Regions from separate parts of the Paenibacillus sp. FSL M8-0228 genome, predicted to be linked through region 3. Evidence: predicted binding sites of a transcription regulator. Region 3 holds the regulator's gene; each other region holds the start of a gene.
What was found. The regulator LexA, encoded in region 3, represses DNA repair genes until DNA is damaged. The targets are predictions, from matches to a motif close to CGAACATATGTTCG.
Positions count from the first base shown of each region.

Region 1: a site for LexA is predicted at 4,181-4,194, ahead of recA (recombinase RecA). Genes of this name have one in related genera too.
Region 2: a site for LexA is predicted at 1,940-1,953, ahead of MKY98_RS19145 (YolD-like family protein). Genes of this name have one in related genera too.

Region 1 is NZ_JBBOXA010000001.1:2,247,970-2,258,679, forward strand. It holds gene MKY98_RS10570 (RodZ domain-containing protein) at 1-975, shown strand, start outside; gene MKY98_RS10575 (hypothetical protein) at 1,060-1,224, shown strand; gene MKY98_RS10580 (YajQ family cyclic di-GMP-binding protein) at 1,369-1,860, shown strand; gene pgsA (CDP-diacylglycerol--glycerol-3-phosphate 3-phosphatidyltransferase) at 2,070-2,657, shown strand; gene MKY98_RS10590 (competence/damage-inducible protein A) at 2,753-4,021, shown strand; gene recA (recombinase RecA) at 4,264-5,325, shown strand; gene MKY98_RS10600 (regulatory protein RecX) at 5,521-6,270, shown strand; gene rny (ribonuclease Y) at 6,645-8,189, shown strand; gene MKY98_RS10610 (TIGR00282 family metallophosphoesterase) at 8,267-9,061, shown strand; gene MKY98_RS10615 (stage V sporulation protein S) at 9,191-9,451, shown strand; gene MKY98_RS10620 (dipeptidase) at 9,574-10,641, shown strand.
Region 2 is NZ_JBBOXA010000001.1:4,286,684-4,297,393, reverse strand. It holds gene MKY98_RS19165 (AAA family ATPase) at 1-49, opposite strand, end outside; gene MKY98_RS19160 (hypothetical protein) at 273-506, shown strand; gene MKY98_RS19155 (hypothetical protein) at 627-1,139, opposite strand; gene MKY98_RS19150 (hypothetical protein) at 1,305-1,865, opposite strand; gene MKY98_RS19145 (YolD-like family protein) at 1,993-2,328, shown strand; gene MKY98_RS19140 (zinc-ribbon domain-containing protein) at 2,361-3,485, opposite strand; gene MKY98_RS19135 (cysteine desulfurase family protein) at 4,071-5,222, shown strand; gene MKY98_RS19130 (PRC-barrel domain-containing protein) at 5,359-5,880, shown strand; gene MKY98_RS19125 (hypothetical protein) at 5,891-6,103, shown strand; gene MKY98_RS19120 (methyl-accepting chemotaxis protein) at 6,269-8,242, opposite strand; gene MKY98_RS19115 (AI-2E family transporter) at 8,454-9,521, shown strand; gene alaS (alanine--tRNA ligase) at 9,872-10,710, shown strand, end outside.
Region 3 is NZ_JBBOXA010000001.1:3,202,173-3,212,882, forward strand. It holds gene MKY98_RS14100 (1,2-dihydroxy-3-keto-5-methylthiopentene dioxygenase) at 1-222, shown strand, start outside; gene MKY98_RS14105 (HAD family hydrolase) at 322-1,116, opposite strand; gene MKY98_RS14110 (hypothetical protein) at 1,272-1,781, opposite strand; gene MKY98_RS14115 (DUF896 domain-containing protein) at 1,902-2,108, opposite strand; gene MKY98_RS14120 (LysM peptidoglycan-binding domain-containing protein) at 2,217-2,585, opposite strand; gene lexA (transcriptional repressor LexA) at 2,773-3,399, shown strand; gene MKY98_RS14130 (hypothetical protein) at 3,683-3,985, shown strand; gene MKY98_RS14135 (hypothetical protein) at 4,221-4,385, shown strand; gene MKY98_RS14140 (hypothetical protein) at 4,426-4,566, shown strand; gene MKY98_RS14145 (GNAT family N-acetyltransferase) at 4,796-5,335, shown strand; partial or broken gene tet (Tet(L)/Tet(K)/Tet(45) family tetracycline efflux MFS transporter) at 5,560-6,963, opposite strand; gene MKY98_RS14155 (hypothetical protein) at 7,569-7,889, shown strand; gene MKY98_RS14160 (sporulation protein YjcZ) at 8,889-8,996, opposite strand; gene MKY98_RS27080 (IS3 family transposase) at 9,133-9,231, opposite strand; gene MKY98_RS14165 (hypothetical protein) at 9,674-10,063, opposite strand; gene MKY98_RS14170 (hypothetical protein) at 10,078-10,710, opposite strand, start outside.

The DNA of each region.
Region 1 (10,710 bases), 950 kb from region 3:
GGCGATTACAAAGTGCTGCCGGGAAGCTTTTATGTCAGAGCTTTTATTAAAACATACGCTGAAACGGTCGGGTTGAATCCTGATGAGATTCTGGAAGGGCATCAAAGCAATGTGCCTGAACCTGAACCGGAAGCAGTCATGGAGCCTGTTACACAGAAACGCTCCAGCCGTCCCGCCACGATTGGTAATCTTAAATGGTTGCCTACAGCGTTAATGTGGCTTTTTCTAGTTCTCATTGTTGGGGTTATTTATGCTTATTGGGTGAGCAACAACCATTCAACTCCAAAAACAGCAGAAAACACAACACCGATTACTACACCAAGTACAACACCAAGTACAACACCAAGTACAACACCAAACACGTCTACTCCTGATACCACTACGACACAGCCGAACAATGGTCAAACGACGGCTCCAAATGGTGCTGGTGGGCAGACTCCTGGTGCGGGGCAAACCGGGCAAACTCAGCCAAATGGTACGGGGAATACGGATGCTACTACTCCAAATACTGGACAACAGCCGGATACGACTACTCCACAACAAGGTGTAACTGTGGCACAGGACGGCAAGCAAGGCAAGACGACGATTTTTAAAGTTTCCAGTGCAACGGGAGCCACAGCCAAGGTTGATATTAAAGCTACGGGTGAAAGCTGGCTTGAAGTATACAAGGGAGAAAATTCCCGTGGAGAAAAGCTGAGTTATGGTATGACTAAAAGTGGAGATGCCATGTCTTTCGATATTGGTCCAGAAGGTTTATATATCAAATCAGGGCGGTCTTCTGCCACAGATATTTCCGTAGCAGGTCAACCGATAACAGATAATAAATCGACTACTCGTGTACTGATACAGCAAGGAGAAGCCTCTTCGACCGGAACGAGTGCAGGGGTGACGGGTTTACCTGCAGATTCTACGACAGGTAGCAGTACGGATTCAGCACAAAGTGGTACAGATTCTACAACTACTAATGGTGAATAAACGCCTTGGTGCGAGGAAATACTAATGACTGTAATTCCTGGAAAGGCAGTCATTTCATTTTCCGCAAAGTGAGGTGTATACGTTATGACCGTCAGCTGGATTGTGACTGGGCTCGGTATAATTGTCAGTTTACTGGGCTATTATCTGACACCGAATGCATGGGGCTATGGCATACTGGGCTTTGGTCTTGCTCACATTGTGCTTGGACTTTTGGATATGTTCCGAACTCCAACACGAAGCCATAATTAGATATTTTGACCGTAAATGAAATAAAGGCGTTTTTGTCAGGAAAACTGGCAAGAACGCCTTTTTAGTCAACCGATTATTGGATTTTTGTAAATGACTAGCCTATAATTAGATATTGAACTTTGTTGTGGAAAGGAAAGTGAAACGATGGCTTCAGAAAATTCATTTGATATCGTCTCCAAAATGGATATGCAGGAGTTAACAAATGCGGTTCATCAGACGGAGCGTGAAATTGAAACACGATTTGATTTCAAGGATAGCAAAAGTAGCCTCAAGCTTGAGAAAGAAGCTCTTACGATTGCATCGGAAGACGAATACAAGCTGAATGCGGTGATTGATATTTTGCAGTCTAAAATGGCTAAACGAGGTCTGTCCCTCAAAAATGTGGAGTATGGCAAATTGGAACCCGCTTCTCTAGGTTCAGTGCGTCAGCGTCTTTCGCTGAAGCAGGGAATTGATCAGGATAATGCCAAGAAAATTAACATTCTTATTCGGGACTCCAAGCTAAAAGTTAAAAGTCAGATTCAAGGTGATCAAATCCGGGTGACCGGGAAAAACAGGGATGATTTACAGGCGATCATTCAATTGCTACGTAAAGCTGATTTGCCATTGGAGCTTCAATTTACAAACATGAAATAAAGACGTTTTCCCTCATATATTTTGCAGGAAAAACGTTGCTTGATGTGCGGCAGGTTATTTTGACATGCGTTTTGCGCCATATTATACTTGTAACGAAAATGCAGACAATTCAGGTGTATAGCGCTCGCCGAAAGCGATTTACATAGGGTTGAATTTAATCCGAAAACTGCCATTTGTAATCAAGTACGATAATCAGGGGAGAGTGTGTTGTGAATTTACCCAACAGAATTACAATAACGCGGATTTGCCTTATCCCGGTGATGATGCTGGCTTTGCTGGTGGACTTTGATTTTTATCCGCCACCGATTGAGATCGGAGCTTTCAAGCTGCCGTATAATCAGCTGATTGCGGCTATCATTTTCCTTGTAGCAGCCAGCACGGACGGTCTTGACGGGTATTTGGCACGTAAAAATAATATGGTCACCAATTTGGGCAAGCTGTTGGACCCCCTTGCTGATAAGCTTTTGGTAACCGCCATTTTGGTTTCCTTGGTAGAAATGGGGAAAATTGATTCGTGGATTGTTGTTGTGATTGTTAGCCGTGAGTTTGCGGTTACGGGGCTGCGTCAGATTGCCTTGCTGGATGGGTCTGTGGTTGCTGCAAGCAATTGGGGCAAATTAAAGACGATCATTCAGATTGTTGCTATAGTAGCGCTGCTCATTAATAATTTCCCGTTTGTTTTTCTTGGTATACCGTTTGATTTAATAGCGATATGGGCAGCGGTGTTGATCACCATTTATTCGGGTATTGATTATTTCGTGAAAAATATCCATTTGCTGAGCTCCTCCAAGGTTTAACAGTATAAATTTTATGGAAACAGCAATAGGGACTAAACTTATTGCTGTTTCTTTATATAATTCCCATCATATTCGCAGTACAGGAGGAAGAATTGATGAAAGCTGAAATAATTGCGGTAGGAACAGAGTTATTGCTCGGACAAATAGTGAATACAAATGCTCAATATTTGTCACAAGAGTTGGCTACAATTGGAATCGATGTATATTTTCAGACTGTGGTTGGCGATAACATAGATCGGCTTCAGGAAGCCATAAGAATTGCTCAGAAGCGTGCGGATATTATTTTATTTTCTGGCGGTCTGGGACCGACCCAGGATGATTTGACGAAAGATGCGATAGCGTCTGTATTGGGGCGAAAATTGCACATAGATCGTCTTGCAATGGACAAGCTAGATCAATTTTTTCGTAACCGTGGGGTAGAAATGACCGAAAATAACCGCCGGCAGGCGCTTTCTATTGAAGGTGCTACTCCGCTTGAAAATGAGACAGGGCTAGCTGTGGGCGACGCAATTGCACAGGATGGTAAATTTTATGTAGTTTTGCCTGGACCTCCTAAGGAACTCAAACCGATGTTTGCAAACCAGGCCAAACCTTGGTTGCTTCAGCAGGCATTGAGCGGTGAGGAAATGCCAATTTATTCAAAAATGCTAAAATTTGCAGGGATTGGTGAGTCAGCTCTTGAAACCCGTTTGTTAGATCTGATCCAATCCCAGACAGACCCCACGATTGCTCCTTATGCCAAGGAAGGGGAAGTCACGATCCGTATATCCACCAAGGCGGCCAGCGAAAGTGAAGCATTGATTAAGCTGACGGCTACGGAAGTAGAAATTCAGCAGCGTCTTTCGGAATTTATGTATGCAAGCGAAGATGTTACGCTGGAGAAGGTTATCGTAGATCTAATGGCCAATCGCGGACTCACTGTGAGTGCGGCAGAAAGCTGTACAGGTGGAATGCTGATGGAACACCTCACTTCTATACCTGGCAGTGCTACTATGTTTCAAGGTGGCATCGTGTGCTATTCCAATGAAATGAAGATGAAATTACTCAACGTGCCTTGTGATTATTTGGAAGGGGATCAAGCGCCAGGTGCAGTGAGTAAGGAAGTGGCCCTTGTGCTTGCAGAGCAGGCGAGAATGATCATGGACAGCGATTTTGGACTTTCAGTTACTGGTGTAGCCGGGCCTGGGTATTCCGAACGGAAGCCAGTCGGTCTAGTGTATATTGGCATTGCTGAACGCGACAAGGAAACGGAAGTACATGAACTGAGACTGAGTGGTAACCGCGAAACAATCCGACTGCGATCAGTCAAAGCGATTCTGTACAGATTGTGGCGCAGGCTGGTAGAGAACGAGAAACTCTCTTAATCATCTATGTACAGTGTGGGTCGTAGAGTTGTTTTAGATAGATATTCATGATATAATCACCTTATCGGAAGAACCGTTGCAAAGCCTTTTGCCAGCGGTTCTTTTTTTGTTTTAAGAGACAGGTGTAATTACAGAAGAGAGCTGTGTGAATAAAAAAAACGAATGTATGTTCGAAAAAATGCTTGGCAAGCGTGTCAAAACAAGGTATTATTAAAGTACAAACAATGAAGGATGTGAGTTTATTGTCAGATCGTCGTGCTGCGCTGGATATGGCGCTCCGTCAAATAGAAAAGCAATTTGGTAAAGGTTCCATTATGAAGTTGGGTGAGTCTACCCACATGCAAGTGGAAACGATCCCCAGTGGTTCGATTGCTTTGGATATTGCGTTAGGAACGGGCGGCTTTCCAAGAGGCCGGGTTATTGAAATATACGGACCGGAATCATCCGGTAAAACGACAGTAGCTCTTCACGCTATCGCAGAGGTGCAAAAAACAGGCGGACAAGCCGCCTTTATCGACGCCGAGCATGCGCTTGATCCGTCGTATGCAAGCAAGCTGGGTGTCAATATTGATGAGTTGTTACTATCGCAACCAGATACAGGAGAGCAGGCGCTTGAGATTGCCGAAGCCCTTGTACGTAGTGGAGCAGTAGACATTGTAGTTGTTGACTCCGTAGCGGCACTTGTGCCGAAGGCAGAGATTGAAGGCGAAATGGGAGATTCCCACGTCGGTCTTCAAGCACGTCTGATGTCGCAGGCATTGCGTAAGCTGTCTGGAGCCATTAACAAATCGAAAACTATTGCTATTTTTATTAACCAGCTACGTGAAAAAGTAGGTGTTATGTTCGGTAACCCTGAAACAACACCAGGTGGACGTGCCTTGAAGTTTTACTCTACGGTACGTTTGGATGTTCGTCGTATTGAAAGTTTGAAAATGGGTAACGACATTGTGGGTAACCGCACACGTATTAAAGTCGTGAAGAATAAAGTTGCCCCTCCATTCCGTCAGGCTGAAGTGGACATTATGTACGGTGAGGGCATTTCCAAAGAAGGTAGCTTGATCGATATCGGTACGGAGCATGACATTGTCGACAAGAGTGGAGCTTGGTATTCCTACGAAGGTGAGCGCCTTGGTCAGGGACGTGAGAATGCGAAGCAATTTTTGAAGGAAAATCCGAACATTGCTAGTACGATCGAGCAAAAAATTCGGGTGGCAAGCAATTTGATTACGACGGTTGCTCCGCCTACAGAAGAAGAGTTGGCACAGCAAGCCAAGGAAGAACAGGAATTGTTGGAGCTTGAATAAAGCTTGGTGAATCCTGATTTGTGAACTGGAGCCAGGGTTATGGCACAATCCGGTTGAATAGCATGATTCTGATGCCCTGCACAGTTGTGCAGGGCATTTTTGCATCAATTAAAGCTGCTTTGTCAGCGGAATCTAACTTTTGCGTAGCAGTTGTCCAAAGACTGCTTTCGTGAATTTCAAAGTGAGGGAAACATATTGCAGTTGGACGATGAAGATGAATATTCTGCGGAAGCAAATAAGCAACAAGAGATTTCTCTTTTTCCGGATCATGAGGAATTGATGATTACTAGGGTAGAGCAGGGACAGGGACGCAAACGTGGACGCTATATCATTCATTTTGGCCCGTATTCATTGTCTGTATTAGAAGATGTAATGATCAAGTACAATATGTTCAAAGGAACGTCATTCGTCAAAAAAGAACTGGAAGATATTGTTCTGGCAGATGAAAAGCAACAGGCCTATGTACTCGCGCTTCGATATTTGGGGCGAAAGCCTCGCACACGTCAGGAAATTGCCCAGCGTTTGGTGCAAAAAGAACTGGATCAGTCTGTTATTGACGAAGTAATGGTCCGACTGGAAAGGGAGCAACTCGTGGATGATGATTTGTACGCCCGCCAATGGGCAAGGCAGCGTATAACTAGCCAACGTAAGGGGAAGATGTGGGTTAGGCAAGAACTCCGTCAGAAAGGCATCTCTAAAGCCTCTATTGGGGAAGCGTTAGGTGAAATCACCGATAATGAGGAGTGGGAGAGTGCTTTGACGATCGGACGTAAGAAATGGAATCAGGTACGTGGTGATATAATGGAGAAAAAAAGGAAAACCTACCCTTTTCTCATGAGACGCGGATATTCGGGGGATATGACACGCCGAGTGGTCAATCATCTCACTGCGGCCGAGCATGACGCTGCTTCAGATGACGAGGAATTGTTGCAGTGGGAGGAATAATTGCCAAACGGCTGCTGAACCTTGGGCTAGTATGAACGGATAGGATGAGCTAGTTATTACATGGAAAGCTGCATGGTACTCTACTAATGTTTGCATTCCCTTGACAATGCCATTTGTCAAATAATAAAATATATATGAAACGATACTTGTGGAACGCCCTTTTTCCTTCCAAAAAAGCGGAATCCACCGGTGAGTTCTCATCGCCAAATAACAAGTGATGCCGCTATGCCAGGCGGAATTGTACATGTGAAAGCATGTGCATATGAAATGAAACGACCTTGTGTCGTTATCTTAGTTTGACGATCAAAGTAAATGTGACAATTGCAAAAAGTCCCAAGGAATGCCTTGGAGGAACCAACGGGGAGGTGAACAGTATGATGACTGCGATCTGGTTCGTTCTCGTTGCTGTAGCCGCGTTATTCTTTGGGTTCGGGATTGGTTATTTTATTCGCAAATCTATTGCAGAAGCTAAGATCTCCAGTGCGGAAGAAGCTGCCGCGCAAATCGTGGAGAACGCGAAAAAAGAGGCAGAAGCGCTGAAGAAGGAAACGGTATTGGAAGCGAAAGATGAAATTCACCGCATCCGTGCCGAAGCTGAAAAAGAAACTCGTGAACGTCGCAATGAAATTCAACGACAGGAACGAAGATTGCTGCAAAAAGAAGAATCGCTGGATAAAAAATTGGAATCGCTGGAACGCAAAGAAGAACAGGTGGCCAACAAAGAGAAACGAATCGATGAAACCCAGCAGCAAATTGATTTGATTTACAAGAGTCAGGTAACTGAGTTGGAGCGTATTTCCAATCTGACGATGGAGGATGCAAGAAGTATTATTCTGACCAACGTAGAGCAGGAAGTTCGTCATGAAACAGCTCAGATGATTAAAGAAATTGAACAGCAGGCCAAAGAAGAAGCGGACAAAAAGTCTCGTGAAATCATCACACTGGCCATCCAACGCTGTGCGGCAGATCATGTAGCAGAAACGACGGTTTCTGTCGTCACATTGCCGAACGAAGAAATGAAAGGCCGGATTATCGGGCGCGAAGGCCGTAATATCCGTGCACTTGAAACCCTTACAGGAATTGACCTCATTATTGATGATACGCCGGAAGCTGTTATTTTGTCCGGATTTGATCCGATTCGTAGAGAGATTGCGCGTACTGCGCTTGAAAAGCTCGTAGCGGACGGACGGATACATCCGGCTCGTATTGAAGAGATGGTGGAAAAATCCCGTAAAGAGGTGGACGAACGAATCCGTGAATATGGTGAGCAGGCCACCTTTGAGGTGGGCGTGCATAGCTTACATCCGGATTTGATCAAGATCTTGGGACGTCTTAAGTTCCGTACGAGTTACGGACAGAACGTATTAAAGCACTCGATGGAAGTTGCATACTTGACAGGTCTAATGGCCGGGGAACTGGGCGAAGACGTTGTACTGGCAAGACGGGCAGGATTGCTGCATGACATCGGGAAGGCGCTGGATCACGAAGTGGAAGGATCGCACGTTGAAATTGGCGTGGAACTGGCGAAGAAGTACAAGGAACACCCGGTCGTCATCAACAGCATTGCTTCACATCACGGCGACTGCGAAGCGACTTCAGTGATCGCCATGCTGGTTGGGGCGGCAGATGCTCTATCAGCAGCAAGACCGGGAGCGCGGCGTGAAACGCTAGAGACGTACATCCGTCGTCTTGAGAAGCTGGAACGCATCTCCGAATCTTTTGAAGGCGTTGAAAAATCATACGCGATTCAAGCCGGACGCGAAGTTCGTGTCATGGTACAGCCAGAGAAAATTGATGATGCGGAAGCATTCCGACTGGCCCGCGATATTACGAAAACGATTGAGAATGAACTGGACTATCCGGGACATATCAAAGTTACTGTTATTCGCGAGACCCGTGCGGTAGAATACGCAAAATAAAAGCATTTCAATGAAAAGTGGCCACTGTTTGTAGGGCCACTTTTCATTTATGTAAGGCAGACTAGGGAGGGCTTTCTATCAACGTATTATTTATTGGAGACATCGTCGGCAGTGTAGGCAGAAAGGCACTGAGGGAAAATCTTCCTTCGCTCAAATCAAAATACAATCCGCATGTTATTATCGTGAACGGAGAAAATGCAGCTTCGGGAAGAGGCATAACCCCTGCTATCGCCAGAGAGTTTTTTGATTGGGGCGTCCATGGGATTACGATGGGAAATCATACTTGGGACAATAAGGAAATATTTGATTTTATAGATGATGAGCCACGGATCATTCGCCCGGCTAACTTTCCACCAGGAACACCGGGCCGAGGTTATACCGTTGTAAAGGGTGGAGGTAAGGAGCTGGCTATTGTTAATCTGCAAGGTAGAACCTTTTTGCCAGCTATTGACGATCCATTCCGTGCAGCAGATGAAATTGTCGATGAGTTGCGCAAAAAACATAAACATATCCTAGTTGATTTTCACGCCGAAGCAACCTCGGAAAAAATCGCTATGGGTTGGCATTTGGATGGACGTGCTTCAATCGTGGTAGGTACGCACACACATGTACAGAGCAATGACGATACAATTTTGCCACAAGGAACTGCGTATCAGACAGATGCGGGAATGGTAGGTCCTTATGAGGGAGTGCTTGGAATGCAGAAAGAGGCTGTGTTACAGAAATTCCAGACCCAGCTTCCGGTGCGTTTTCAAGTGGACATGGGCAAATGGCATTTCCATGCCATCAGCGTAGAGCTGAATGATAACGATGGAAAAGCCCGCAAAATTCAGAAAATCAGACTCAAAGAAGATGAATGGCGGATGGATTAACTTTTTTGTAAGCTGCTTAAGGAAAGAATAAGGAAAACTGTCACCAAAAAGCAGGAATTTTTTGCTGACCCTCGAATAACATCTAATAGTGGAATCAAACCATCATCATTCCCAGGGGAGGTACTTACTATGGATGTATTAAAAGTATCAGCAAAATCCAATCCTAATTCAGTTGCAGGCGCACTCGCAGGAGTACTGCGTGAACGCGGAAATGCAGAATTACAGGCGATTGGAGCGGGTGCACTAAACCAAGCCATTAAAGCGGTAGCCATTGCCCGGGGATTTGTCGCACCAAGCGGAGTGGATTTGATTTGTATTCCTGCTTTTACAGACATTGTTATTGATGGAGAAGATCGGACTGCGATCAAATTGATTGTAGAGCCAAGATAATAAATGTAAGTTGCCTGAGCCTGTTTACGATTTGTAAACGGGCTTTTTTGCATTGTGAGTCTGTTACTATGATTTTTAAAATAAATTTGTGGTGCTTCAATCTATAAATGGAGGTAAGATACATGAATGATAAGCTAAAAGTGAATTGGCCAGTTGTTGACTTTCATTGTGATGTGTTATGTAAAATGCAGCTCGATGCGCAGATCGATTTCAGTCATCCATCGCTTGATGTCACAAAAGAACGTTTGCTAGAAGGTAACGTGCAGTTGCAAACGTTTGCTATATATATTTCACAGGTATTAGGCACACCAAGATTTGAACATGTGGTACGTCAAATTGAGCTGTTCAGGCAGCATGTTACCTCTATCTCCGGTGGGTTGAGACCATTGCTGTGGAAGGAAGACTTGGCAATGTGGAAAAATGCGTCCGCAGTGCATCAGGAAGAGCAAGTAAAGCGGGAAGGAGAAGAGAAGCGCACGGAAAAGATAACGTATTTGGATGGTAATGGGACGGATCATACATGGGCACCTTGGGCTTTGCTCTCACTGGAGGGGGTAGATGCGCTGGAAGGGAACCCTTTTTATGCAGAATTATGCTATGCCATGGGAATACGATTGATTGGGCTGACATGGAATTATGCGAACTGGGCAGCTGACGGCATTATGGAACATAGAGGTGGCGGGCTGACTAGCAAGGGGCGCGATTTGGTCAATCGCTGTAATGACCTGGGACTGCTGTTAGATGTGTCGCATCTGTCCGTACAGGGCTTCTGGGAGGTGCTGGAGGAGGCTACTCTACCGCCCATCGCCTCGCATTCGAATGTCTTTGCGAGATGTGCTCATCCTCGTAATCTGCGGGATGAACAGATTCGTGCACTGATCGCCCGTAACGGACGGATTGGTTTGACCTTCGTCACCATGTTTCTCAAAGAGCAGGATACAGTAACTGCTGAGGATCTGCTACCGCATATTGAGCATATTTGTTCATTAGGGGGCGAAAGGCATTTGATGTTTGGCTCTGATTTTGACGGTATCGAGCACCATGTGCAAGGCTTGGAACACTCGGGGAAATATCCGGCTTTTGCAGAACTGCTGCTGAAGCATTACTCTGAGGAGCTAGTCAAAGGATGGCTGGGAGGTCATGCCCTGGAATACCTGCAAACGAATCTGCCTTCTAAAATGTCTTCTTAAATAGCTATTTAAGGGGATGTTTTGGCTGCGAACACTCTTGACAAAGCGAGAACGATTACGAAATAATGA
Region 2 (10,710 bases), 1.1 Mb from region 3:
CGTTGTTGTTAAACGCCTCGATAAGTTTAATTACAAAATCGGATCTCATAAACACCACCCGTTCGGACAAAGCCGGAATATAGACCTTATTATACCACCTTTTATGCCATTTTTATACGTGGATTTTTCGGACAAGTCGGACAGACCTATCAACTAATATGAACAATAATACAAATTTATATTTCGGTCAAGAACAAACGTTCCTAGACTGGGATTTATACATAGAAGGGGTTTTTACACAATCCATCGAATAGCTAATTGAGGTGATCAGAATGAATCACACATATAAAGTGTTAAAGTCGGATATCGAACTATTTGCAGCTGCTTTAAGCCAGGTAAGAGTATATGTGGTCCAGCCGTTGGGTGAGGATTTGATAGATATTGTGGACAACGGTGGAATAGTGGAGAAGATTACACCGGAGTCGATTAAGATTAACGGAAGCTATTTCATGAGGAATCAGTTTGAATTTAGAGTAGATGTGAAAAAGGACTCCGCTGGTATGTAACCAGTACGGAGTCCTTTTTATTGTTTCATTTTAATTATGTCTTATTCATCAGCTTAATTATGTCTTATTCATCAGCGTTATTCTGAAAAAGAGGATATCGCCTTAGAATTATTTGTGAAATTAACATAAAGCAAAAATAATTTGACTATCTGGCACTGCGCATGGTGTAAAGAAACAGTAACCTATAACAAAACCAAAGATATTAGTCACAGGCCACATTAAAAATACATCTGTCCAGGTAAAAATAAGGCTATATCTAAAATAACAAAACCCTGGAAGAGGTCTATAATCATAGTCTTCTACTGCCCTGCTTCTAGGAGTACTGTGATCGTAAACTCCTCCTTGGCTACTTCCATCAGATTGAACTATCTCCAAAGCCTGTTGTATATTTTGAGGGCGCATTTGAATTACTTTTTTTAGCAAGGTCGGGTTTGCTTTTAATTGTTGATAAAGACTCAACATTTGTGCAGGAGGTTGTTCAGTCGGGCGTTGATATTGTCCTAGTATATTTGTCATATTAACTGAATTGAGACCACCGCTGCTTCCATAAGGAATTTGAGGGATGGGCATTGCTGGCTGTGTGGGGACTGTAAAGGTTCCTGGTGATTGATGCATCGAACGATATTGAAACATAATTCAAAACACACCTTCCGTTTATTATTTTCACTTCACAGTCGTACTATATTCAACTTGATCAATAAGGTGCCCAGAAAAAATTAGAGGGTATTAAGAGCCAAGCTACTAGAATTTTTAACAAGTTTTCATAATATTAAAACCCCGGATTGCTCCGGGGTTCATTCATTTTATGAAACTAATTTTATCTTTGTTATTATTCAGATAGTATTGAACTGCCCTATTTTCGTCCGGGAACCCTTCTGTGATTTTTTCGAGCTGCACGGAAATTACTTTACCGTTCCTTATTTCTACCGTCAGCTCAGGGTCAGTGTAATCATTACCATAGGAATAATAAATTGAATCTGATGTATTCATTTTAGTTAAGGGATTTCCTAGTTTATCGACGACTTTTTTTACTGTATCGCCCACCACAAATTTGTTTTTGATACCTTTTCCCTTTTGATAAACACTTGCATATTCAAGAATTCCGTTGTGGAAGTTAAGATATTGATTGTCGTCAAAGAAAGCAACATCCCCACTGTATGCGATTTGATAATATTCTGTTTCAATTTTCATGTTCTTGAGCTGTGGCTGTAAGTCCGAAAAGGCAGAGCCCAGTGTCCAATTACCTACAGTATTAAAATTCTCGTAAGGTTTCTGTGCGGATGCGTGGGGGATTATAATCGAGCAAAAGAAGAAGACTGTAACTATTGAAAGGCATATTTTTTTTAACAAAACTGGCATCTGATTGTTCACCTCGTGTTTTTTTATAGTTTATCAGTATAAGGGATATTTTTCTATATTTCATCCTCTTGTAAGGAACGTGTGTTCGGAATATAATTTGTACATCAGAATACAGGAGGCTACATACATGTCTAAAAAATTAGAAGATAACGGCTTATGGGAAAGCAGCCGGATCATCATCCCTGAACACAAGGAAGCATACCTGAAGCTTATGAAGGACCGTCAACGGAGAGGCAAACCGGAGTTGGACGACCAGGAGGTACAATTGATTGAACAAGCTTTAATAGAGTCTTACAACTCACGTCAGCCTGTCAGCGTGACCGTATTTAGCCCGTTTGACGACACGGTTATGACTGGTGTAGTTACGTCAATTAACACTGCTAGACGTGAAGTGAAACTGTTCCGTGGGGAAGATGATTATAGTTGGATTAAGCTGGAGGATATAGTGTCAGCAGTAATGTAGCCCTCGGTTCTCCCAGGGCTACACATGATGAATTAGTCTTGAATTGCTGTTACGATCCCGTTCTCAAAATAGATGTACTTGTAATGATCGTACACCCATTGTTCATTTACACCATAGGCAGTAGTGGTCTTGTTTACGTGTTTCGGGAGTCCCCACTTGGAGTCTATAACTTCCAGTTCAGTCATTCCGATTTGAGGAGCAAGTTTTTCTGGTGGAATATCTTCGTAATCTCCAGTCTTAACAAATGATGTAGAACCAAGGTATGCGTCTTTATCTTTTGCGATCAGTTTATCGTTTTTTAGGTAGTATATTGTGCCGTTATCGTCGTGTAATTTATTACCGATGAGAGTGGTTGACCAGGTATAAGTGCTTTTATCCTGTGAGTTAGGGAACAATACTTTGATTACTTCACCGTTTTTAAAAGTCAGATTTTCATAGCCGGACGTATCTTTCCAAATCCCTTGAAAATGATCTAGCAAGAATGCTTTAGCCAGATATTCCCCTGAGTCTTGATAGTTACCACTGGCAGTGAATAACTTCGTCGCTTCTTTAAAATGAAACGAATCGAATTGTTTTACTCCTTCTCGGTAATTCGCTTCCTGTAACAAATTAGAGGAATCTTTATACTCTTGAATTTGTTCAAGTAATTCAATTGCTGAAGCGTAGTTATCCTGAGAGGAATTTTGCTTTGCCAGTAAGTATGTTGATTCTGTTTTTAGCTTGACACTATCTTTGTAATTGACTAAATTGATAAACATTTCAATAGCCTTTTCGTATTCTTTAGTTTTTAGCAGGTGTTGTGCCTTTAGATATTTGGTTTCATTAATCAACTCATCGGAATCTTTGTACCCATCCAAATTGGTGAAGGCTTGATTTGCTTTCTCAAATTCACCGTTATTCATTAATGACTTGGCCTGAATATAACTGATATAGGGAGCAGCAATTAAATAGCTTACGATAATAAGACATAAAATAAGAAATGGAGCAATTGAGATAATAATTTTCTTCCTATAGCTGATCTTCTTAGGAATCGAACCATCATTCCTAATTTCGGATGTTTTTTCTTGCGGTGCAATATTGATAGTTACTTCCTTTCCGCAATAATTGCAGAAGGCGCTTCCTTTGGGTATTTCTTTCCCACATTTATCACAGGGCATTCTTTTTTACTCCTGCCTTTCTTGGAACTCTGTTGCTTCATAAAAAGTAGTCTATCAAACATAGGAATATTTTTCTAGGTCTAATCACATGGGAAGAATTCAGATAACCTGTCTAAAAATAATATGTGATGCATAGATGCCTGATAAATTACGAACCGCTTGTTATGAATATATTTATCAAAAATATGGAAGTGTACAGCGTGACAGACGTATATGTAAGAATTTCAACGGAAGAACAGACTTGCAAGATCAGCTAGAAAAATCATTGTTTGAAATTGCAGACCAATGATAATGATAAAAAACATGACAATGGCTTTTAGGGAATTCCTTTGGAGATATACTTAGTAAAACAATGAGACAATGTAATTAAGTGAATTGTAAAGAAGCCTTACTGGCGTATGCCAATAAGGCTTCTAATCATTACCCGTAAGTTACCCGCAAAAAGGTTTGTAGATCGTTATTTTTTCTTGTTGATGTAACTAGCTCAAAAATCGCAAAAACCCTTTACCCTTGCGGCTTTAACTCGCTTCCTGTATGCTTGTGTAGATAACGACTTATATATGTTCTACATTTGAGGTGGATAACATGAACAGAATTTATCTGGATCATGCCGCATCGACTCCTATGCATCCTGAGGTTGCGCAGACTATGATGGACATCATGACTGGCCAATTCGGCAACGCTTCGAGCGTTCATGCCTTTGGCCGCGATGCCAAGCGCACCGTCAGCGCTGCTCGGGATGCCGTTGCGGCCTCTTTGGGCTGCAAGCCTGAAGAAATTATTTTTACGAGCGGAGGAACAGAAAGTGATAATCTGGCCCTGTTTGGGACGGCTACGGCAGACGGCCGTACTTCAGGGCATATGATTACAACTGCGGTTGAACATCATGCAGTGCTTCATGCTTGTGATGAGCTGGAAAAAGCGGGGTATGAGGTAACTTATGTCCCGGTCAACGGGTTTGGACGCGTGAACCCTGCGGATATCGAGGCTGCCATTCGACCAGATACTTTTTTGATCAGCATGATGTATGCCAACAATGAGGTGGGCGTCATTCAGCCGATCTCAGAAGTAGGGCAGATTGCGAGAGAACATGGAGTTGTATTCCATGTAGATGCGGTTCAAGCTTTCGGTCATATATCCATCGACTGCCGGAACCTCCCGATTGACTTACTGAGTGTGTCTGGTCATAAGATTAACGGACCGCAAGGGGTTGGGGCATTGTATATCCGCCAAGGTACACGCCTTCAGCCGCTAATGCATGGGGGACTTCAGGAAAAGAAACGCCGTGCCGGAACAGAAAATATCGCCGGTATTACGGGGCTGGCTAAAGCCGCAACTCTTGCTAATGCTTCCATTGAGGAGCGTGGGGCGCACGATACGGTTCTTCGCCAGACGTTGCTTAAAGGGTTGGAAGACACTCTGGGTAGCCAAAATTTTGTGATTAACGGTGACCCTGATCATTCTTTACCTAATGTTCTCAATGTTAGCTTTCCGGCCATTGGTACAGAGACCATGCTGATGAACCTTGATATGGAAGGAATCGCAGCAGCAAGCGGATCAGCCTGCACTTCCGGATCTTTAGAGCTATCGCATGTATTGCAGGCGATGGATCTTCCTGAAGATGTTTTACATTCAGCGATTCGGTTTAGCTTCGGTTTGGGTAATACTACGGAAGAAATGGAATACACGGCCAAGAAAATTGAAACCATATGGAAGCGGCTGCGTACTAGGTACTAGGGATTTCTCCGCATTTTAATAAGAAGGGAGGGGCGGTTTTTCCATTTCATTGCATGAACGGAAGCAAGGTCTGACAGGCATGTAGGAAAAGGACCGCACCTTCGTTCAGATTGCAGAATGAGGAGGTACCCTATATATGAAGCTTCAAGATATGATCGGACTTGCCGTTTTCGATGTGGAGGACGGGAAGCAGATTGGTAAAATACATGACTTTATGGTGACAGCGGATTGGCGAATCTCAGGGATCGAGTTGGAAGGAAAGGGACTTTTTTCTTCTCACGTGAAAATGGTTGCTTGGGATGACATCGTTGCTTACGGTGAGGATGCGATCATGATTCGCAATCAGCAGGCTGTGCGTAAAATGGAGGCCCATGATATACAACATACGTACTTGCTTGGGCCTTGTAAACTGAAGGATCTATCCGTGCTAACAGAGGAAGGGCTTATGCTCGGGCACATCTCGGATGTTTATTTTGACCAGGAAATGGGCAATAACATAATAGGCTTGGAAATCAGCGATGGTTTTGTATCGGATATTATAGAGGGGCGGAAATGGCTGCCCTGCACCGAAGAGATGTCCATCGGGGAAAATGCTGTTATGGTTCCCCCATTAAGCGAGCAGCGTCTGGAAAAAGCCATATATTCTGTTAATGGATAGGGTGAGTTTATTGAGATGTCCGAATTGTAATTCCAAAGATATCGGAAAAATTGGCTCCCATCAATTTTATTGCTGGGGATGCTTTATCGAACTTCAGGTGAATGGTGAAAAAATGTCTGTCTACCAAGTGGAAGAGGATGGAACGCTCAGTTCGCTGGACGACCTATTCTTTGGAGATGAGATGGCACAACAGGACTTGCCGCAAATTCACGCTTCTTCCTAAGCTGGACACCAAAGGTGGACAGGCTGCTTACTAAGAGGTGTGATCTACATACGGCTTAGTAGGTTGTATAACGCTTGATAAAAAACAACGAAGAGGGTGCCCCGTACGGCCATAATGGCTGAGGGCACCCTCTTTTGTATACCGTTATTGTGAAGATTGTAAGTTCTACAATTTAAAGCGTTTGACCTCTTCCAATAGAAGATCTGCATGAGAATCGAGTTTGGCAGAAAGGTCAGCAATATTATTCATGGCATGACCTTGTTCTTGCACAGAGGAGGCCACTTCCTCTGTAGATGCTGCACTTTGCTCAGAAACAGCGACAACGCTGGAAATGACGTCGGAAATATGCCCGGCATTCACACGGAGATCATCTGCGGCGGCTGTAACGTCCTCAATTTGGGCAAGCATATGCTGAGAAGCGCCACGAATGGACTCAAACGCCTGTCTCGTTGCAATGGCAGCGTGCTCCTGTTCTACAGTTACAGCAAGAGCCCTCTTCATTTCCTCCGCGCTTTGTACTCCTGCAATCTTAATTTCTTCCAGCTTACTCATGATACTGTCACTGGAACTGCCAGCTTGCTCAGCCAGCTTTCTCACTTCTCCCGCGACGACGGCAAAACCTCGTCCGTGTTCCCCGGCCCGTGCTGCTTCGATAGATGCATTGAGGGCCAGCAGGTTTGTTTGTGCGGCGATATCATGGATGGCTCCGGCCAGCCGCTCAATATCCTGAGTTTTTAGCGTGAGTGAATCTACGGCTTCCCCTGCCGCAGTCGTCGTTTGTCTGGACTCGGCGGCCAGTTTCGCTTGACGTTCAGCTGTTTCATACCCTGCAAGCACGGCAGAATCTGTTTCGAATACGGCAGTTTGGGTCCGTTTGACACTTTCGCCAATCTGGTCGATGGAGCCTGTCATGTGAGTCAGCTTCTCAGAGCCGGAATATACAGCCTCAGCTTGGTCGCTCGCTCCTTGGGCAAGTTCCTGAACTGCGCTGGAGATTTGTGACGCGATGGTTCCAGTATCCTTAGCGTGCTGATGCATATCATGGGAAGCTGAGCTGACATCGCCTGCAGTATCTGATACCTTGCGCAACAGGTGAGAGAGATTATCAGACATGATATTAAAATCTGTACCCAGGCTGGCAATTTCATCTTTACCCTTAATGTCCACACGAGCTGTCATATCGCCTTCAGCTATACGTTTGACGTTCACTTGAAGCTTCCGAATTGGCTTGATAAAGTTGTTTGCCGCCCAGATTGCCAGCAGCATAGCAACGACCAAGATGATAGCAACGGTAATAATCAACTGATTACGAGTGGAGTAATACTCCTGAAAAGCAATATCTTTTGAAATGGACAATCCTACAATCCAGCCAGTGCTAGGCATCTTTTTAAAATAAAGCTGACGGTCACTGCCATTATAGGTATAGTCTGTTTTTCCCGAAGCTGTGCTCAGCAGGGCCGCAGTTGATGAACCCAACTCGGGCGTATCCTTAAGGTTTTTACCGGCCAGCTTGCTGTCTGGGTGTGCGACCACAACTCCATTCTGGTCAATCAGAAATGCGTAGCCTAATCCGTTCAGGTTTATGTCTTTAATGATTTTTGTCATATCATTTAACATAATATCCTCGCTGACTACCCCGGTGATAGAGCCGTTGGAATCTTTGAGAGGTTTAGCAATAGAAATGGTGAAGTCATTGCTGCCTGCATCGGTGTAAGGTGAGGAATAATACATTTCTCCCTTGGTTTTGGCATCCTTGTACCACGGACGAGCGCGAGGATCATAACCAGCTTCAAACCAGCCAGATCCATCCCAGTAGGATCCATCTTCAAAGCCTGCGTAGATGTTGGAAATATTTTGATCTTTATAGTTTTCAAAAGCTGCTTTCAGAGATACGGTTTTGGCATCTGATGAAATATCACTCGATTCCAGACCTGCAGCCAGTGTCTCGATAATTTTGGCATTGCCGCTGGTCCATCCGTCGAGCTGATTGACGGTTTCGGTGGCTTTACTAGTCATAAGCTCTTGTATGTCACGGTTAGCCTGATTTTTGATACTTGTCATGCTAATAACGGATAAAGGCCCGGCTGCAACGATAACAATGCAAGTGAAAAGGAGAATAAGCTTGATTTTTAAGTTCATGTAATGACCCCCGATGTTTCAGAAATATGAAATCCTAAAATAGTGCTTTGTACTTATATCGTCAGATGGAATGACTTTGTTAATTATTTTCATCCGTTTTCATCATTTTTTTACAATGGTAATCGATGTAGCATTCCAGACTCGCGGGAAGGATTAAAGTAGAGGTACAGGCATATACTTAAAGAAGGCTAGTCCGGTAAGGGGGCACGAAATGGAGCAATTAACGAAAAGTAGACTGTTCCGGTACGGAATATGGACGCTGCTGGGACTTGTCATTCTATATTTTATCTGGCTGCTGCGACCTTTGTTTTTTCATTTGTATGAATTTCTGAAAACAATCATTGCTCCGTTTGCGGTAGCGATGATCATCTCCTATGTACTTAATCCTGTTGTCAATATGCTGGGCGGTCGCAAGGTGCCTCGAAGCGTAGCTGTGCTGCTCATCTATGCTGTATTTTTGGCCAGTCTCGTTGTGATTCTGATGAACCTGATTCCGATGTTTATTGAACAACTGGATGAGCTGAATGAGCATCTGCCTGAGCTGACCATGCATGCACAGGGATTAATGACGAATATGGATAGCGGCATTTTGCCCCAAGGGGTGCGAACGGGTATGAATCAATGGTTTTTCCAACTAGAGAATCGGATGGCAACCGGAATTTCTACCTTTATGGATAACATCGGCGGGATGATCAACATGCTGTTCAATGTATTCATTGTACCGTTCCTCATTTTTTATATTTTGAAAGATTTTGATGTGTTCGAGCGGACGATTGTGTCTTACCTCCCGCGTTCTCGTCGTAAGGCGATTGTAACGGTACTTAAGGAAATTGATCAGGCGCTTGGCAACTATGTCAGGGGACAATTACTGGTATGCGTCATTATTGGCGTGCTGGCTTATCTCGGATATATGCTGATTGGCATGCCTTATGCGCTGTTGCTGGCAGGAGTGGTTGCGGTTTTTAACATCGTTCCATATTTGGGCCCCTTTTTGGGAGCCGCTCCGGCAGTAATCATGGCTTCTACAATCTCCTTCAAAATGGTGCTTTTGGTCGTGGTCGTTAACACTTGTATTCAAGTGTTGGAAAGCAATGTCATTTCTCCCCAGGTGGTAGGACGAACGCTGCATCTGCATCCGATAGCCATTATTTTCGCTCTGCTAGTGGGTGGTGAAATTGCGGGAATTACCGGCTTGATTTTAGCGGTTCCCGTGATGGCGGTATTAAAGGTAGGACTTCAACATTTTTTTGCTTATTACGTGAAGCGGAAAACGATCTGATTTTGTCCTTACACCGTATGTATCTTGTCTGATATCGCGTTGACACGGCTAAATGACACGGATATACTGAATTGAGTATGTTTAAATGTGTTTATCCAGTAGGGAAAGCTCATTTCGAAGTGCGGGCTGAACCCGCCGGGATGCTCCCGTTACCAGTGAAAACAAGGCGATCGATCGTCCGTTAAGCAAATGTTGGTGTGCAGCTTGCGCATGGGCATTTCGTACAGAGGGGACGGCGTTAACCAGGGTGGTACCGCGATACAATCGTCCCTGATCCGTTCAGGGGCGTTTTTCTGTTTTTTTATGGCCTGTGCCAGGAAAAGTGACACCATAATTAGGAGGCTACTTATATGAAAGCTAGTGAAATCCGCTCCAAATGGCTGGAGTTTTTTGAAAGCAAGGGACATGTGATTGAACCAAGCGCGCCGCTTGTTCCACATAAAGATCCTTCCCTGCTGTGGATTAATGCGGGTATGGCACCGCTTAAGCCTTATTTTGACGGACGTGTGAAGCCAGAAAATCCACGTATCGCCAATTCGCAAAAATGTATTCGGACGAACGATATTGAGAATGTCGGTAAAACGCGCCGCCATCACACCTTTTTCGAAATGCTCGGCAACTTTTCTATTGGCGACTATTTTAAGGAAGAAGTCATTACATGGGCATGGGAGTTTCTGACGGATCCAAAATGGATTGGTTTTGATCCGGAACGTCTGGCTGTAACTGTGTATCCTGAGGATGAGGAAGCGTACAAGCTGTGGAACGAAAAAGTTGGACTTCCTGCCGAACGTATCATCAAACTGGAAGATAACTTTTGGGATATCGGTGAAGGTCCTTGCGGACCTTGTACGGAAATCTTTTATGATCGTGGCGAAGCCTACGGTAGCGACATGACGGACCCTGAAATGTATCCGGGGGGAGAAAATGAGCGTTATCTGGAAGTGTGGAACCTCGTTTTCTCACAATTCAACCATAACAAAGACGGTAGCTATACGCCGCTTCCAAACAAAAATATTGATACAGGGGCTGGATTGGAGCGTTTTGCATCCATTCTGCAAAATGTGGATTCCAACTTTGATACGGATATCTTCCAGCCACTAATTCAAAAAACAGCGGCGATGGCAGGAGTGAAATATAACGAAAATGTGGACAGTGATGTGGCTCTTAAGGTTATTGCTGACCATGTTCG
Region 3 (10,710 bases):
GCCATTGTCGCTGGTAAAGGCATCTTTATCATTAAAGGACCTGAAGAGATCGGCTATTTTAACGTAGAGCTTTCACCGGGGGACGTTATCTCCGTACCCGAAAATATACCTCACTTCTTCACTTTAATGGAGAATCAAAAGATCGTGGCAGTCCGCTTGTTCATTGAAGAAAATGGCTGGATTGCGGAACCGTTCGAAGATCCAACCTTCATTAAAGCATAATTACGAATTTATCCTTGTGTAAATAAAAAACTCCCTCTGCTCTGTGACAATCGAGCGAAGGGAGTTTTCTTAATACTCGTTTCTAAAGGTGTAGATTTCTTACTTTAACGACTGAATAATTCCATCCAATTCAGACAGATGCTTGATTTGAAACTTCGGCTTGATCTCTGTGGTATTGGTTTTGGCGTTTCGGTTCACCCACACCGAGTGAACACCTGCTGCCAACGCTCCTTGAATATCAGTCGTCAGCTTATCTCCTACCATTAAAGCATGTTCGGGCTCAATACCAAGAAGCCCCAACGCATGTTGGAATATAGACGGATCCGGCTTGCCTCGACCAAATGAACCTGAAATGACCACATGATCAAAGAAAGGAGCTAATTGAGGAACTCCATCCAGTTTCTCCTGTTGTAAATCAGGGGAACCGTTTGTCAACAATAACAGCTTGTACTGTCCCTTCAATTGTTCTAGAATTTCAAACGTTTCTTCATATACATGGGGACGCGCGCGTCTTTCCGAAGCAAATTGGGTAGCCAGCTTTTCCGCCAACTTCTCATTATCTATCCCTAGTTGCTGGAGTCCTCTGCGCCATGATTCCTTTCGATAAACAGGGGCCAACTGTTCCAATTGACGGAATTCAGGCTGCTCACCTGCTGTAAAATTCGCCCACAATCCTTCAAACGGATTGATGCCGATCATTTGAGTAAAACTAAAGGTTTCATAGGATTCATACAAAGCGCGTGCTTCTTTACGTACGGCTTCCTCCAGAGCTTTTGGATCAACACCTGCTTCACGGGAGCCTGTTTGACACGCTGCATCAAATGCCTCTTCTACACTACGTTCATCCCACAAAAGGGTATCATCAAGATCAAACATTACCGCCTGAATCGTCATCTGAATTATCCACTCTCTTTCCACAGTATATGTACGCCTATTTGCTTGATTAAGCATTTGAATCGTTATGTGTGCCCATATTAAGCAAGCGGCCGTAGCATGTTATATGAAATAACATCATACGGCCTTTGTTACAGAGCTACAGGCTAAATCAGTTATTTCTTGTCAACCTGTATCTGATTGGATAGCGCAAACTTCTCAAGTCGCTCTGCAATGGCATCCGTGTCATAGCGACCTAATGATTTTGTGAAAATAAAATTACCACCCTTACCTTTTCTTTCAACGGTTACGTAACCCTTTTCAATCTTGATGGCTTTCATGTCCCCAGCGGTCATTGGACGTTCCCTACCACCTTTCAGCATATAGAGAGTATCCTTTCCCACTTTCAGATAAGGACGACGGATAAAAAAGATAACAGCCAGCATCAAGTACAGGCCGAATACAAGCCAATCCATCCCTCGCATACCGGTCTTAGTCAAAAAGTAACTCATAAGCATGTACAATACAGAAAGACCAGCCAGCATAATTGGCACAGTAATGTTACGTCCACGGAAAATATCCATTGCAGAACCTGCGCCGCTAATGGTTTGAATACCTTGCTTTTTGCGCGATTTATTTAAATGCGCTGTGTTTTTGCGTACTTTTCTTTCAAATGATCGGGCCATCTCTCAATTCCTTCCCAGATATATTACATTAAAACAATTGCCTCAAAGCTGATCTATATAGATACCATGAGAGGTACCTAAAACAAAAGGCAAATTGCAGGCTTGGGCGCTTTAACAACATTAATGCTTCAGCCCGTCATTTCCCTTCGATGTATCATCGTCCACAAATTCAATCGTTTCTAGCTGCTGCCGAAAATTACGGCGAATGTTACCTAAATAAATTTCCCGAAGGTTGGCACGTTCTGTGGTTTCCTCTTCTGTTAATCCCTCGGATTTTGCTTTGCGCGCTAATTCATTAATGCGCTGTACCAAGCTGTCTATATCCAAATTGTGTCCCCTCCATAAAAGCAAAGATATAATACACTTTGACATGTAGAAAAGAGCTTGTCAAGGCTCCCGCATTACGCTCCCTGACAAGCTCTAATAGTCTATAGATCATAAGTCAGGAAGCTTGAGTACCTGACCTGCCTGCACTCCCCGATCCTCTAAACCGTTAATCCGCACAATTCCTTCTATATATACCCGTGTATCCATTCGTTCCGGTTTATGATTCGCGGCAATCTGCCACAACGTATCCCCAGGTTGTACTGTCAGTTTAGTCACTTCTTCCTTGGAAGCTGAAGGAGCCGCGAAAACCGTAAGTACACCTGCTCCTGCAATCCAAGCAACAATCATTATAATAAGAAGCTTAAGTAAAAGAGTATGGGTAATAATCTGCATAAAACGCGCCCTACCCTCTTTTCGGGTCTCCTGTAAATTTTCTATATTCATTGGAAAAATACTTTGATAGGTGCTATATTTCATCATGGTTGTGTCCTCCAAACGTTTGTTCTTATGTTTTCACAATATAACACGAACGTTTGTTTTGTTCAATAGAAAAGAGAACAAAAGTTCGCAATTATTTTTAGGGATTATTTAGAACTTATGTTTGTACGAACGGAGGTTCTATGCTATAATTTTCCCAAACGTTACTAAATGGGGTTGATACGGTATGTCTAAGATTTCGAGCCGCCAGCAGGCCATTCTTGAATTTATCCGCAATGAAGTGCGTCTAAAGGGATACCCCCCTTCTGTACGCGAAATAGGCGAGGCTGTCGGATTGGCCTCCAGTTCTACGGTTCACGGTCATTTGGATCGTTTAGAGAAAAAAGGACTCATTCGCCGCGATCCTACAAAACCACGGGCTATTGAGTTACTCGGTCAAGACGAATCGGATAACAGCAACTTGATTAATTACTCCATTAGTCGTGTCCCCGTCGTCGGCAAAGTAACCGCTGGTCTTCCTATTACGGCGACAGAAAATATTGAAGATTACTTTCCTCTTCCCCAACACTTTGTTGGTGAGGATAAAATATTCATGTTATCTGTTGTAGGCGAAAGCATGATTGAGGCTGGGATTGCTAACGGAGACTATGTAATCGTACGTCAGCAGCAGACCGCTGATAATGGCGATATTGTTGTAGCTATGACAGATGAAGACGAAGCTACAGTTAAAACCTTCTACAAAGAAAAAGATCATATCCGGCTTCAACCTGAAAATCCAGCCTTTGAACCGCTTCGTCTGACACACGTCAGTATTTTGGGCAAAGTTGTAGGACTCTTCCGGGACTTCCACTGATTTCTCGTTCTTCCTTCCCCGTTATTCTATCCCCTAATACAAAACCGGCTGCCTAGGGCAAGCCGGTTTTGTATTGTTATTATGCTTACTATGTATCTCACAACTATTCTTTCCTTTTAGCAACCTATTCCTATTGTATCTACTATAAAATCAGCCTCATCATCTCAAATAATCCCCCACTGATCTTGAACAGCTATACTGTTATGGGCAAAACTAATAGATCGTTCTTTCTTTTAGCTAAATATGGTATATTAATTACTCATAGCTCTGTAGGAGGAATTAAATGAAAAAAATAATAATTTCAGCGTTTGTTATGATATTTATCGTCATAAGCTGTGCAGTTCCAACAATGGATCATTTGTATGCAGAAGAGAAATCACACATAACAACCTACGATCGTATTCAGTACATACAAATACTCATCCATTTCAGGTATTTAGAAAAGCAACTTGAAGCTGTAATTTCCGAAAGAAATAATTACCCAGAGGCCAGCCAAGAATATAAACAGCTCTCAGAACAACTGAATCATATTCTTGCCCAAGAGGCGTACTACGAAAAAAAACTTAACACCCTTAATAGTAAATAATTTTCATACAAACTGCATATTATCTTTATTCTACACATTAGACTCATGCCGACCTGCCTGTAACATCTCCTGCAACGTAAAGTTGAAAAGGCGAAGACAGGTTCGCATGAGTTTTTTTGTTAACCTTTAGGGATATAGGTACTAGCTTCTTTTTGCTTCTAATAGATTTATGCTGATACATTACTATCACAATTGACATATGTATATAGCAGAACTAAGCAAAGGAGATATGCAGATGATCAGAAATAGAGTTAAAACGTATAAGCATCGCATCGGGAAAAACAGATATCTGGTCGTTAAAGTCTTTCAAGCCGCAGCTGCTAAAACAGGAAGCGGAAATGCACTAGCAACCAATGCCTTGAATATCAAAATTTCCAAGCGTAAGCATAAACGCCACTAAGATTCAACCGCACCTTCATTTCTTGAAGGGAGGTGATATTATGAGCAGAAGACATTGCAGACGTGATTTAAGAAGAAGAAGATTGAACATCCGTTCCAATCAAAGAGCCACTGCACGTGCAAGAGGTAACGCACTGGCTGTTAATTTGTTTAGCGTAAACGATAGACAACGCAGACGTTAATAATTGTTTCCATGCAAAAAGCGGGAGGAATTCTTCCTGCTTTTTTGTGTTAAACAGCACACCTAACTACTGCTATGAATCATTTAAGCAAGCGAAGGGGATCTAAAATATCACACATAGTTGAACAGTCGCTACCATTTTACTCTTTTTATAAATCTAACAGACAGGAAAACGTGGTTCTCTTTAAGAATAGTGTGCATAGAGAAATTAAACCAGGAGGAGACAAGCCATGATAATTAAATTGTCACTTTCAAATATGGGGGATTTTAAGAAGTCAAATGAGAATAACGGCTTTATAGTGTCAGGAAGGATTATACCTAAATACGAGAACAACAATTGGACATATATAGAAGAAAGTTTTCCCGAACCATATTTTAAACAGTATGAGGATGATGACGTCGATATCAGTTATATTAATGAACAAGGAAAATCTATTTTCTTATATTATGATGAGAACGACTGTGTTGGGAAAATTAAACTTTGTACTAATTGGAACGGCTATGCTCTAATTGAGGATATTGCCGTTGCTAAAGACTGGAGACACAAGGGAATCGGAGCAGCCTTATTGAGTAAAGCAACCGAGTGGGCTAAGCAGAATAATCTTGTTGGCCTTATGCTTGAAACACAGGATGTGAATGTTTTAGCTTGTCGTTTCTATGCTAAAAATAACTTTGTAATCGGCGGAGTTGATACTATGCTATATTCTAACTTTTCCACAGCCCATGAGAAAGCGATTTTTTGGTATTATAAGTTTAAGCATTCAAATTAACCTATCCTTCTGTAATAAGGCCGAATTTAAAAACAATACCATCTTGTACGCACACTTTGCATTGCTACTTTTCCCGTATCTTCTAGTAAAATCAAACTGATCAGCACACAAAACTCTGCCGACCAATTAAGGTTAGCAGAGCTTTTGATTTATTTTTAGAGTATTCACTTACTTCAAACGTGAGGATGCGATCATTTTCAGCATGTAATCCTTTTTTGCTCTTATCAGGAATCTGAAACTGAACGTTTATATACAATAACAGATAAAATCCCGCTAATTATAATGACCACTGAAAAAATCAATAACATATTGCTATATAAATAAGCAGATGGAAAATTAATGATTGGTATAAATTTTTGATGAATAAGACGTATTGACAATAAGCCTCCTACAACTGAAATCCCCGTTCCTTCTGATAAAAAGCTTATAAAATTAAGCAAGCTCATTCCTGCGCCAGCTTCTTCTTGTTTTAAACTACTTGAAACAATAGTGGATATTACTGTTTTAATAAAAGAAAGACCACCGAAAACAAAGACTAGAATAATAGACATCAGCCAAGGTGTCATTTCAATAAAGAAAGCAGCTACCAAAAAACTGACGGCAAGAAATGCAACGCCGACTGCTAGCACATGTAAGGAACCTTTCTTATCAACAAGTGCTCCTCCAAGAAAACCAAAGAAAATAGCACTTATCGTTCCAGGAAAAATAATTCCACTGCCAAACATTGCGGTACTTAAGTGGTGAACGTCTTTCATCATATAAGGGACCATAGAAACAAATCCAGCTACGGTACCAAACATAAGCCCGCCACAAAGGATTCCTATCATAAATGCAGTATTTTCCCCCAATGAAGGATCAACAAAAGAATTGGTTACTTGTCTGATATGTTTTAAAAAGATCAAGAAAAATAGAACGCTTATCACCAGAAAAGAAATTCTGTAAGAAGTTGTATACAACATAAACAATACAATACCTAGAGATATAAGCACGATTCCTGCAATGTCAAACGAGCTCTTTGAAATGACTTCCTTTTTCAATAATTTTATCAGGAAGGGAACAGTTACAAACATTAAAACAGGAAGGGAACAGTTACAAACATTAAAACAGGAAGAAGCAGTAAATAAGCCAATGAATATAATGAGCAATCACCCCACCAATAGCCGGTCCTATCCCTTCACCCATTGCTACGATAGACCCGATGAGGCCATATGCCTTTCCCCTGTTTTCTTTTGGGATATAGCGAGCAACTACGACCATCACAAGTGAAGGAAATGCAGCTGCACCAATCCCTTGTATAAATCGCCCCAAGATAAGTGTTGGAAAAAAAGTATGTCCCACAAATCCAATTAATGATCCTATGCAATTCACTATGATTCCAAACAGGAGCAACCTTTTAATACCTAACTGATCAGATAGCTTTCCGTATACAGCTGTTCATATAGAAAAGCTTAGCATAAAGACAGTATTCACCCAATTTGTAATGGCAGGTGTTTTATTGAATCATCAGCAATATCAGGTAAAGAGATATTAAGAACCATTTCATTTAACACACTAAATAACGAAAGAACACAAAGCCACATTAAAATTTGGTTATAGCTCAAAACGGACTGTGAATAAGGGGTTTTCACTTTTGACCCTCCAGAAATAAGATACATTCAAGACATGAGTGTATCCTTGCTCCATATCATTGGAGGTTTAATACAGCGCCTATTTCCATACGAGAAAATGTAATGATCTTTTGGTCACCATCCCAGCCCCCTATGATTACAATATAGAGCGTATATCGCTCTTGTGGTCCCCTCTTCCAAAACCAGCAGACGCGCCTTTATGTCCATTACACTGCTACCTGTTCTTATCTCCAGTCCTTCATGTTGGACCACGTCATTGCTCAGTAGAATAATTGTACAGTATTGGTAATAGCGTTTTGATATCGGGTAACAAAGCGTTCAGCTTCTTTATTACCTGTCGTTTTCCGTATACTGTACAGATCAGAACAATGAACGATAAAAGCGGATACAACTATTGTGCAACAATAGCGGAATTAGACGGTTGCCAAAGTGACACTGAACTTTTACAGATGTTTATGATGGTGTACGTGAAGCCAAGGAGAAGAATATGGGGGCGATATTCCTGTGCCAGTAGGATAAGACAAGAACCTAATTAAGCGTACAATCGCAGCACGTTAGATACATTTAAACTAATCAGGAAATTATCCAAGTAGGAGGGAATAACCATGGCATTTGAAGGTTATAGAGAAGACAAGCGAGGACAATGGTTTGACTGGCCATTCCCCTTGTCGGTATCAATACTGTATGTGGATGCGGATGTAGATGAAACAGAAACGAAATGGTACCTCATTATCGAACAAGAAAAACATTTGATCCGAATTAGGGATGAAAAGCAAATTGAACTGCTTCATCACTGCATGTATGGAATCTTGTTAAATGACGAGAATATCAACTGGATTATTGATAAAAATGGCGGTAGATTTACCTATCACGACAGTGTGCAAGATTTCATCAAATTCCAGAAAGAATACCTGGATATATTTTAAAAACCGTGAACAGTTAAAAGCTCTGCCGACCAATTAGGGTAACAGAGCTTTTCGATTTATTTAGAGTATTCACTTACTTAAATACACTTTTGGAATCAAGCCGACTTTAGAGCAGTGGAAAAGGCTACGATCCGGCGTGGATCAATCGTTGTCAAGCGGTTTGCCAACCGTTAATAGCAGTTTCACAGTCTTAACTTTCACTCGCTAGGTACTAACTTCTCCATATGTATTAGTTGTGATTTCGTACTGGCAAGGTCATTATTGTGAGTTATTGGTACTTTTTGGGCAATTAGTTAAAGCTAAAGCTCACGTATCGTCACAATACATGTATGGACTTTGGCTAGATTTTTTAGAACCCCCACCGTTGTCGTGAAATTCACTATTCTGTACCGTTACGTCGGAAAATCCTTTTATATGGAGCCCCATATTTGTATTTTTAATCTCTATGTTCTTTCTCAAAGAGTACCTTATCGTTCACATAGCTACTACCTTCCAACAGAATACCATAATTTGTAATGCTAACATAACTTGGCACTTTATCAGGCTCGGTTGTTGCTACACCATGCACTGTTAAATTTTTAATAATTACATTCAATGCCCGGTTTGAATTGTTCGAAGTTAAAGCTCCATTATCCCTAGTTAGCATCAATTTGCAGCACTGTAGCCCCCTTACCCACTGTGGTAATAGTAACATTACTCTTTAGATATATTGGTTTTTTGATGCTGCAATTACATTTGTTTACTTCAACCTTCATCCTACCACCTCTTTGAGAATTTTATCTAACAGAAGCCTGATAAGCCAGCAGTGGTCTTGACTCGCTACTGAAAAGATAAAATGAAATACAATAAGCGCAAAACTATTATGGCAGGAATCCACCAAGTATTTGCCGAAAGAGAAGCGAATACGGTGGCTATTGCCAAATAGCTTATGCGCTCAATGGGCTCAACTATTGAATATCCATGAGTGAAATGATATTTTCCAACAGTTCTTTTTACAAACTAAACCCAAAGTGATTTAGTGATGATAACTAAGAGAATAAAGAGCACTAAAATTGCCGCTGTAGAAGTCCATACACCGCCGCCACCTGTATTTTCATAGGCACCCATCTCTTTTAACCTCCTTTATTTGTCGTTACCTTAATATATGTTTAAATACGTTCTATGATAGGGCATGCAGGTAAATAAAAAAACACTAGCTTAGCTAGTGGTCAAGTCCCCATTTTATAGACACGGAAAAAAGCCCCTAGACTATAAGCTGCTTTCGATATTCTTTCGGAGGCAACTTATTTAACTTTCGTTGTGATCGACTTTGATTATAAAATCGAATATAGTAGCCAGTTATGTGAGTCCTTCATTACTTGTAATTAAAGGAGATGGGAAGATATCTTTCGAATACATCGCTTTAAACATCAATATATCGGTCTGTATATCCTGTCCGTATCTGTATCAATCACGAAACCAACCTCTGTGTCATCTTCAAAACGTAATCGATCAAAATTATGAAGTCGACAAAATATATCAGGTAAATCTCTAATATTAAGACTCAGCATTTTTGCTTGTATATACTTTTGATATAGTTCTTCTTGTGTGCATAGGGGACCAGTAATCAAATTCTGAAAAAAGAAACCTTCAATTTTAATAATCATAATATCACCACTGGTGGTAACCATTCTCTTATAAATTTAAAATACTTACATAACAATAACTCAACTAAAGCACATGTTAAGTTAACCTTTGTGAACAAGTTAAAGCTCCCTTGCTATCACATTTACTTATGATAGCTTCTATTTTTCCATTAATTCATTAAATATATCTCTATCTTTGGAAGTAAAGTCAGAAATCAGTTTCTTTTGTTCGTATGTGTTGGTACTTGAATCCAATTTAATGAAGCTATTTTCACCAACCACATATACGATATTTTTTTCTATTTTATAAGACAGAACGTTATCAATCACTGAATTAGGAGCTTCAATTTGATGAGTGTATAGTATTGGAGGATCACCCGATCCTCCTCCCCTGTAAATCTGAAAAGTCCCATCTCCAAAAAACTCTAACGTATCTTTGCCATATGGGTACTTCCTTATCGTATCGTCTCCAGAATTCGCTAGAAAAATTATAGTAGTAGTTATAACTAGTAGAGAGATCAAGATGTAAATCTTGTATCTGCGTTTCATCTGCAATTCACACCTCACTTCCAAGCCTTTTTTGTATCAGTTACTGTAACATAAGATGTATACTCATTGAGTGTTCCCCATGATTCCATTAAATTTGTTAGATTGGCCGCAGCCCAACCGAGTTTGTTGTCCCCAGTAAACATTTGTTTAAAATTATATTCAAAATTATATTTATCATAATATATTGTAGTAATTTCCCATTGTCCTTTTACATATGTTCCATCTATTTTGTACTTCATTTTGTGAAAAGCGTTATACAAATCTCTGTCACTTTCAATTGCAATAGACCCATCACTTGAAAAACTTTTAACTTTTTTGTCGTTAGCTTTTTGTACTGCTTTATCAATTACATACATATTATGTTCTTTGGATTTTTTAATTTGCTGCGCCTCATACGACCACTCGTTAAAGTGTAAATGTCCTGGTTTGTAATCAAGTGAATGTTGAAGTAAATTGGCTGTGATGTCTCCGTACTTCTTTCGAGCTATAGGAACAGCTACTAATGTAAATGCTTTACGATCAGGATAATGTATTACAGTATCTGTCGAATCTTTTACCTTCTCTACGCCTCGTACCCAAGTCTTTTCTAGTTCTACCATAGGATTTTCAAACGGAAAAGTAATATTTCCTGCATACACTAACATATT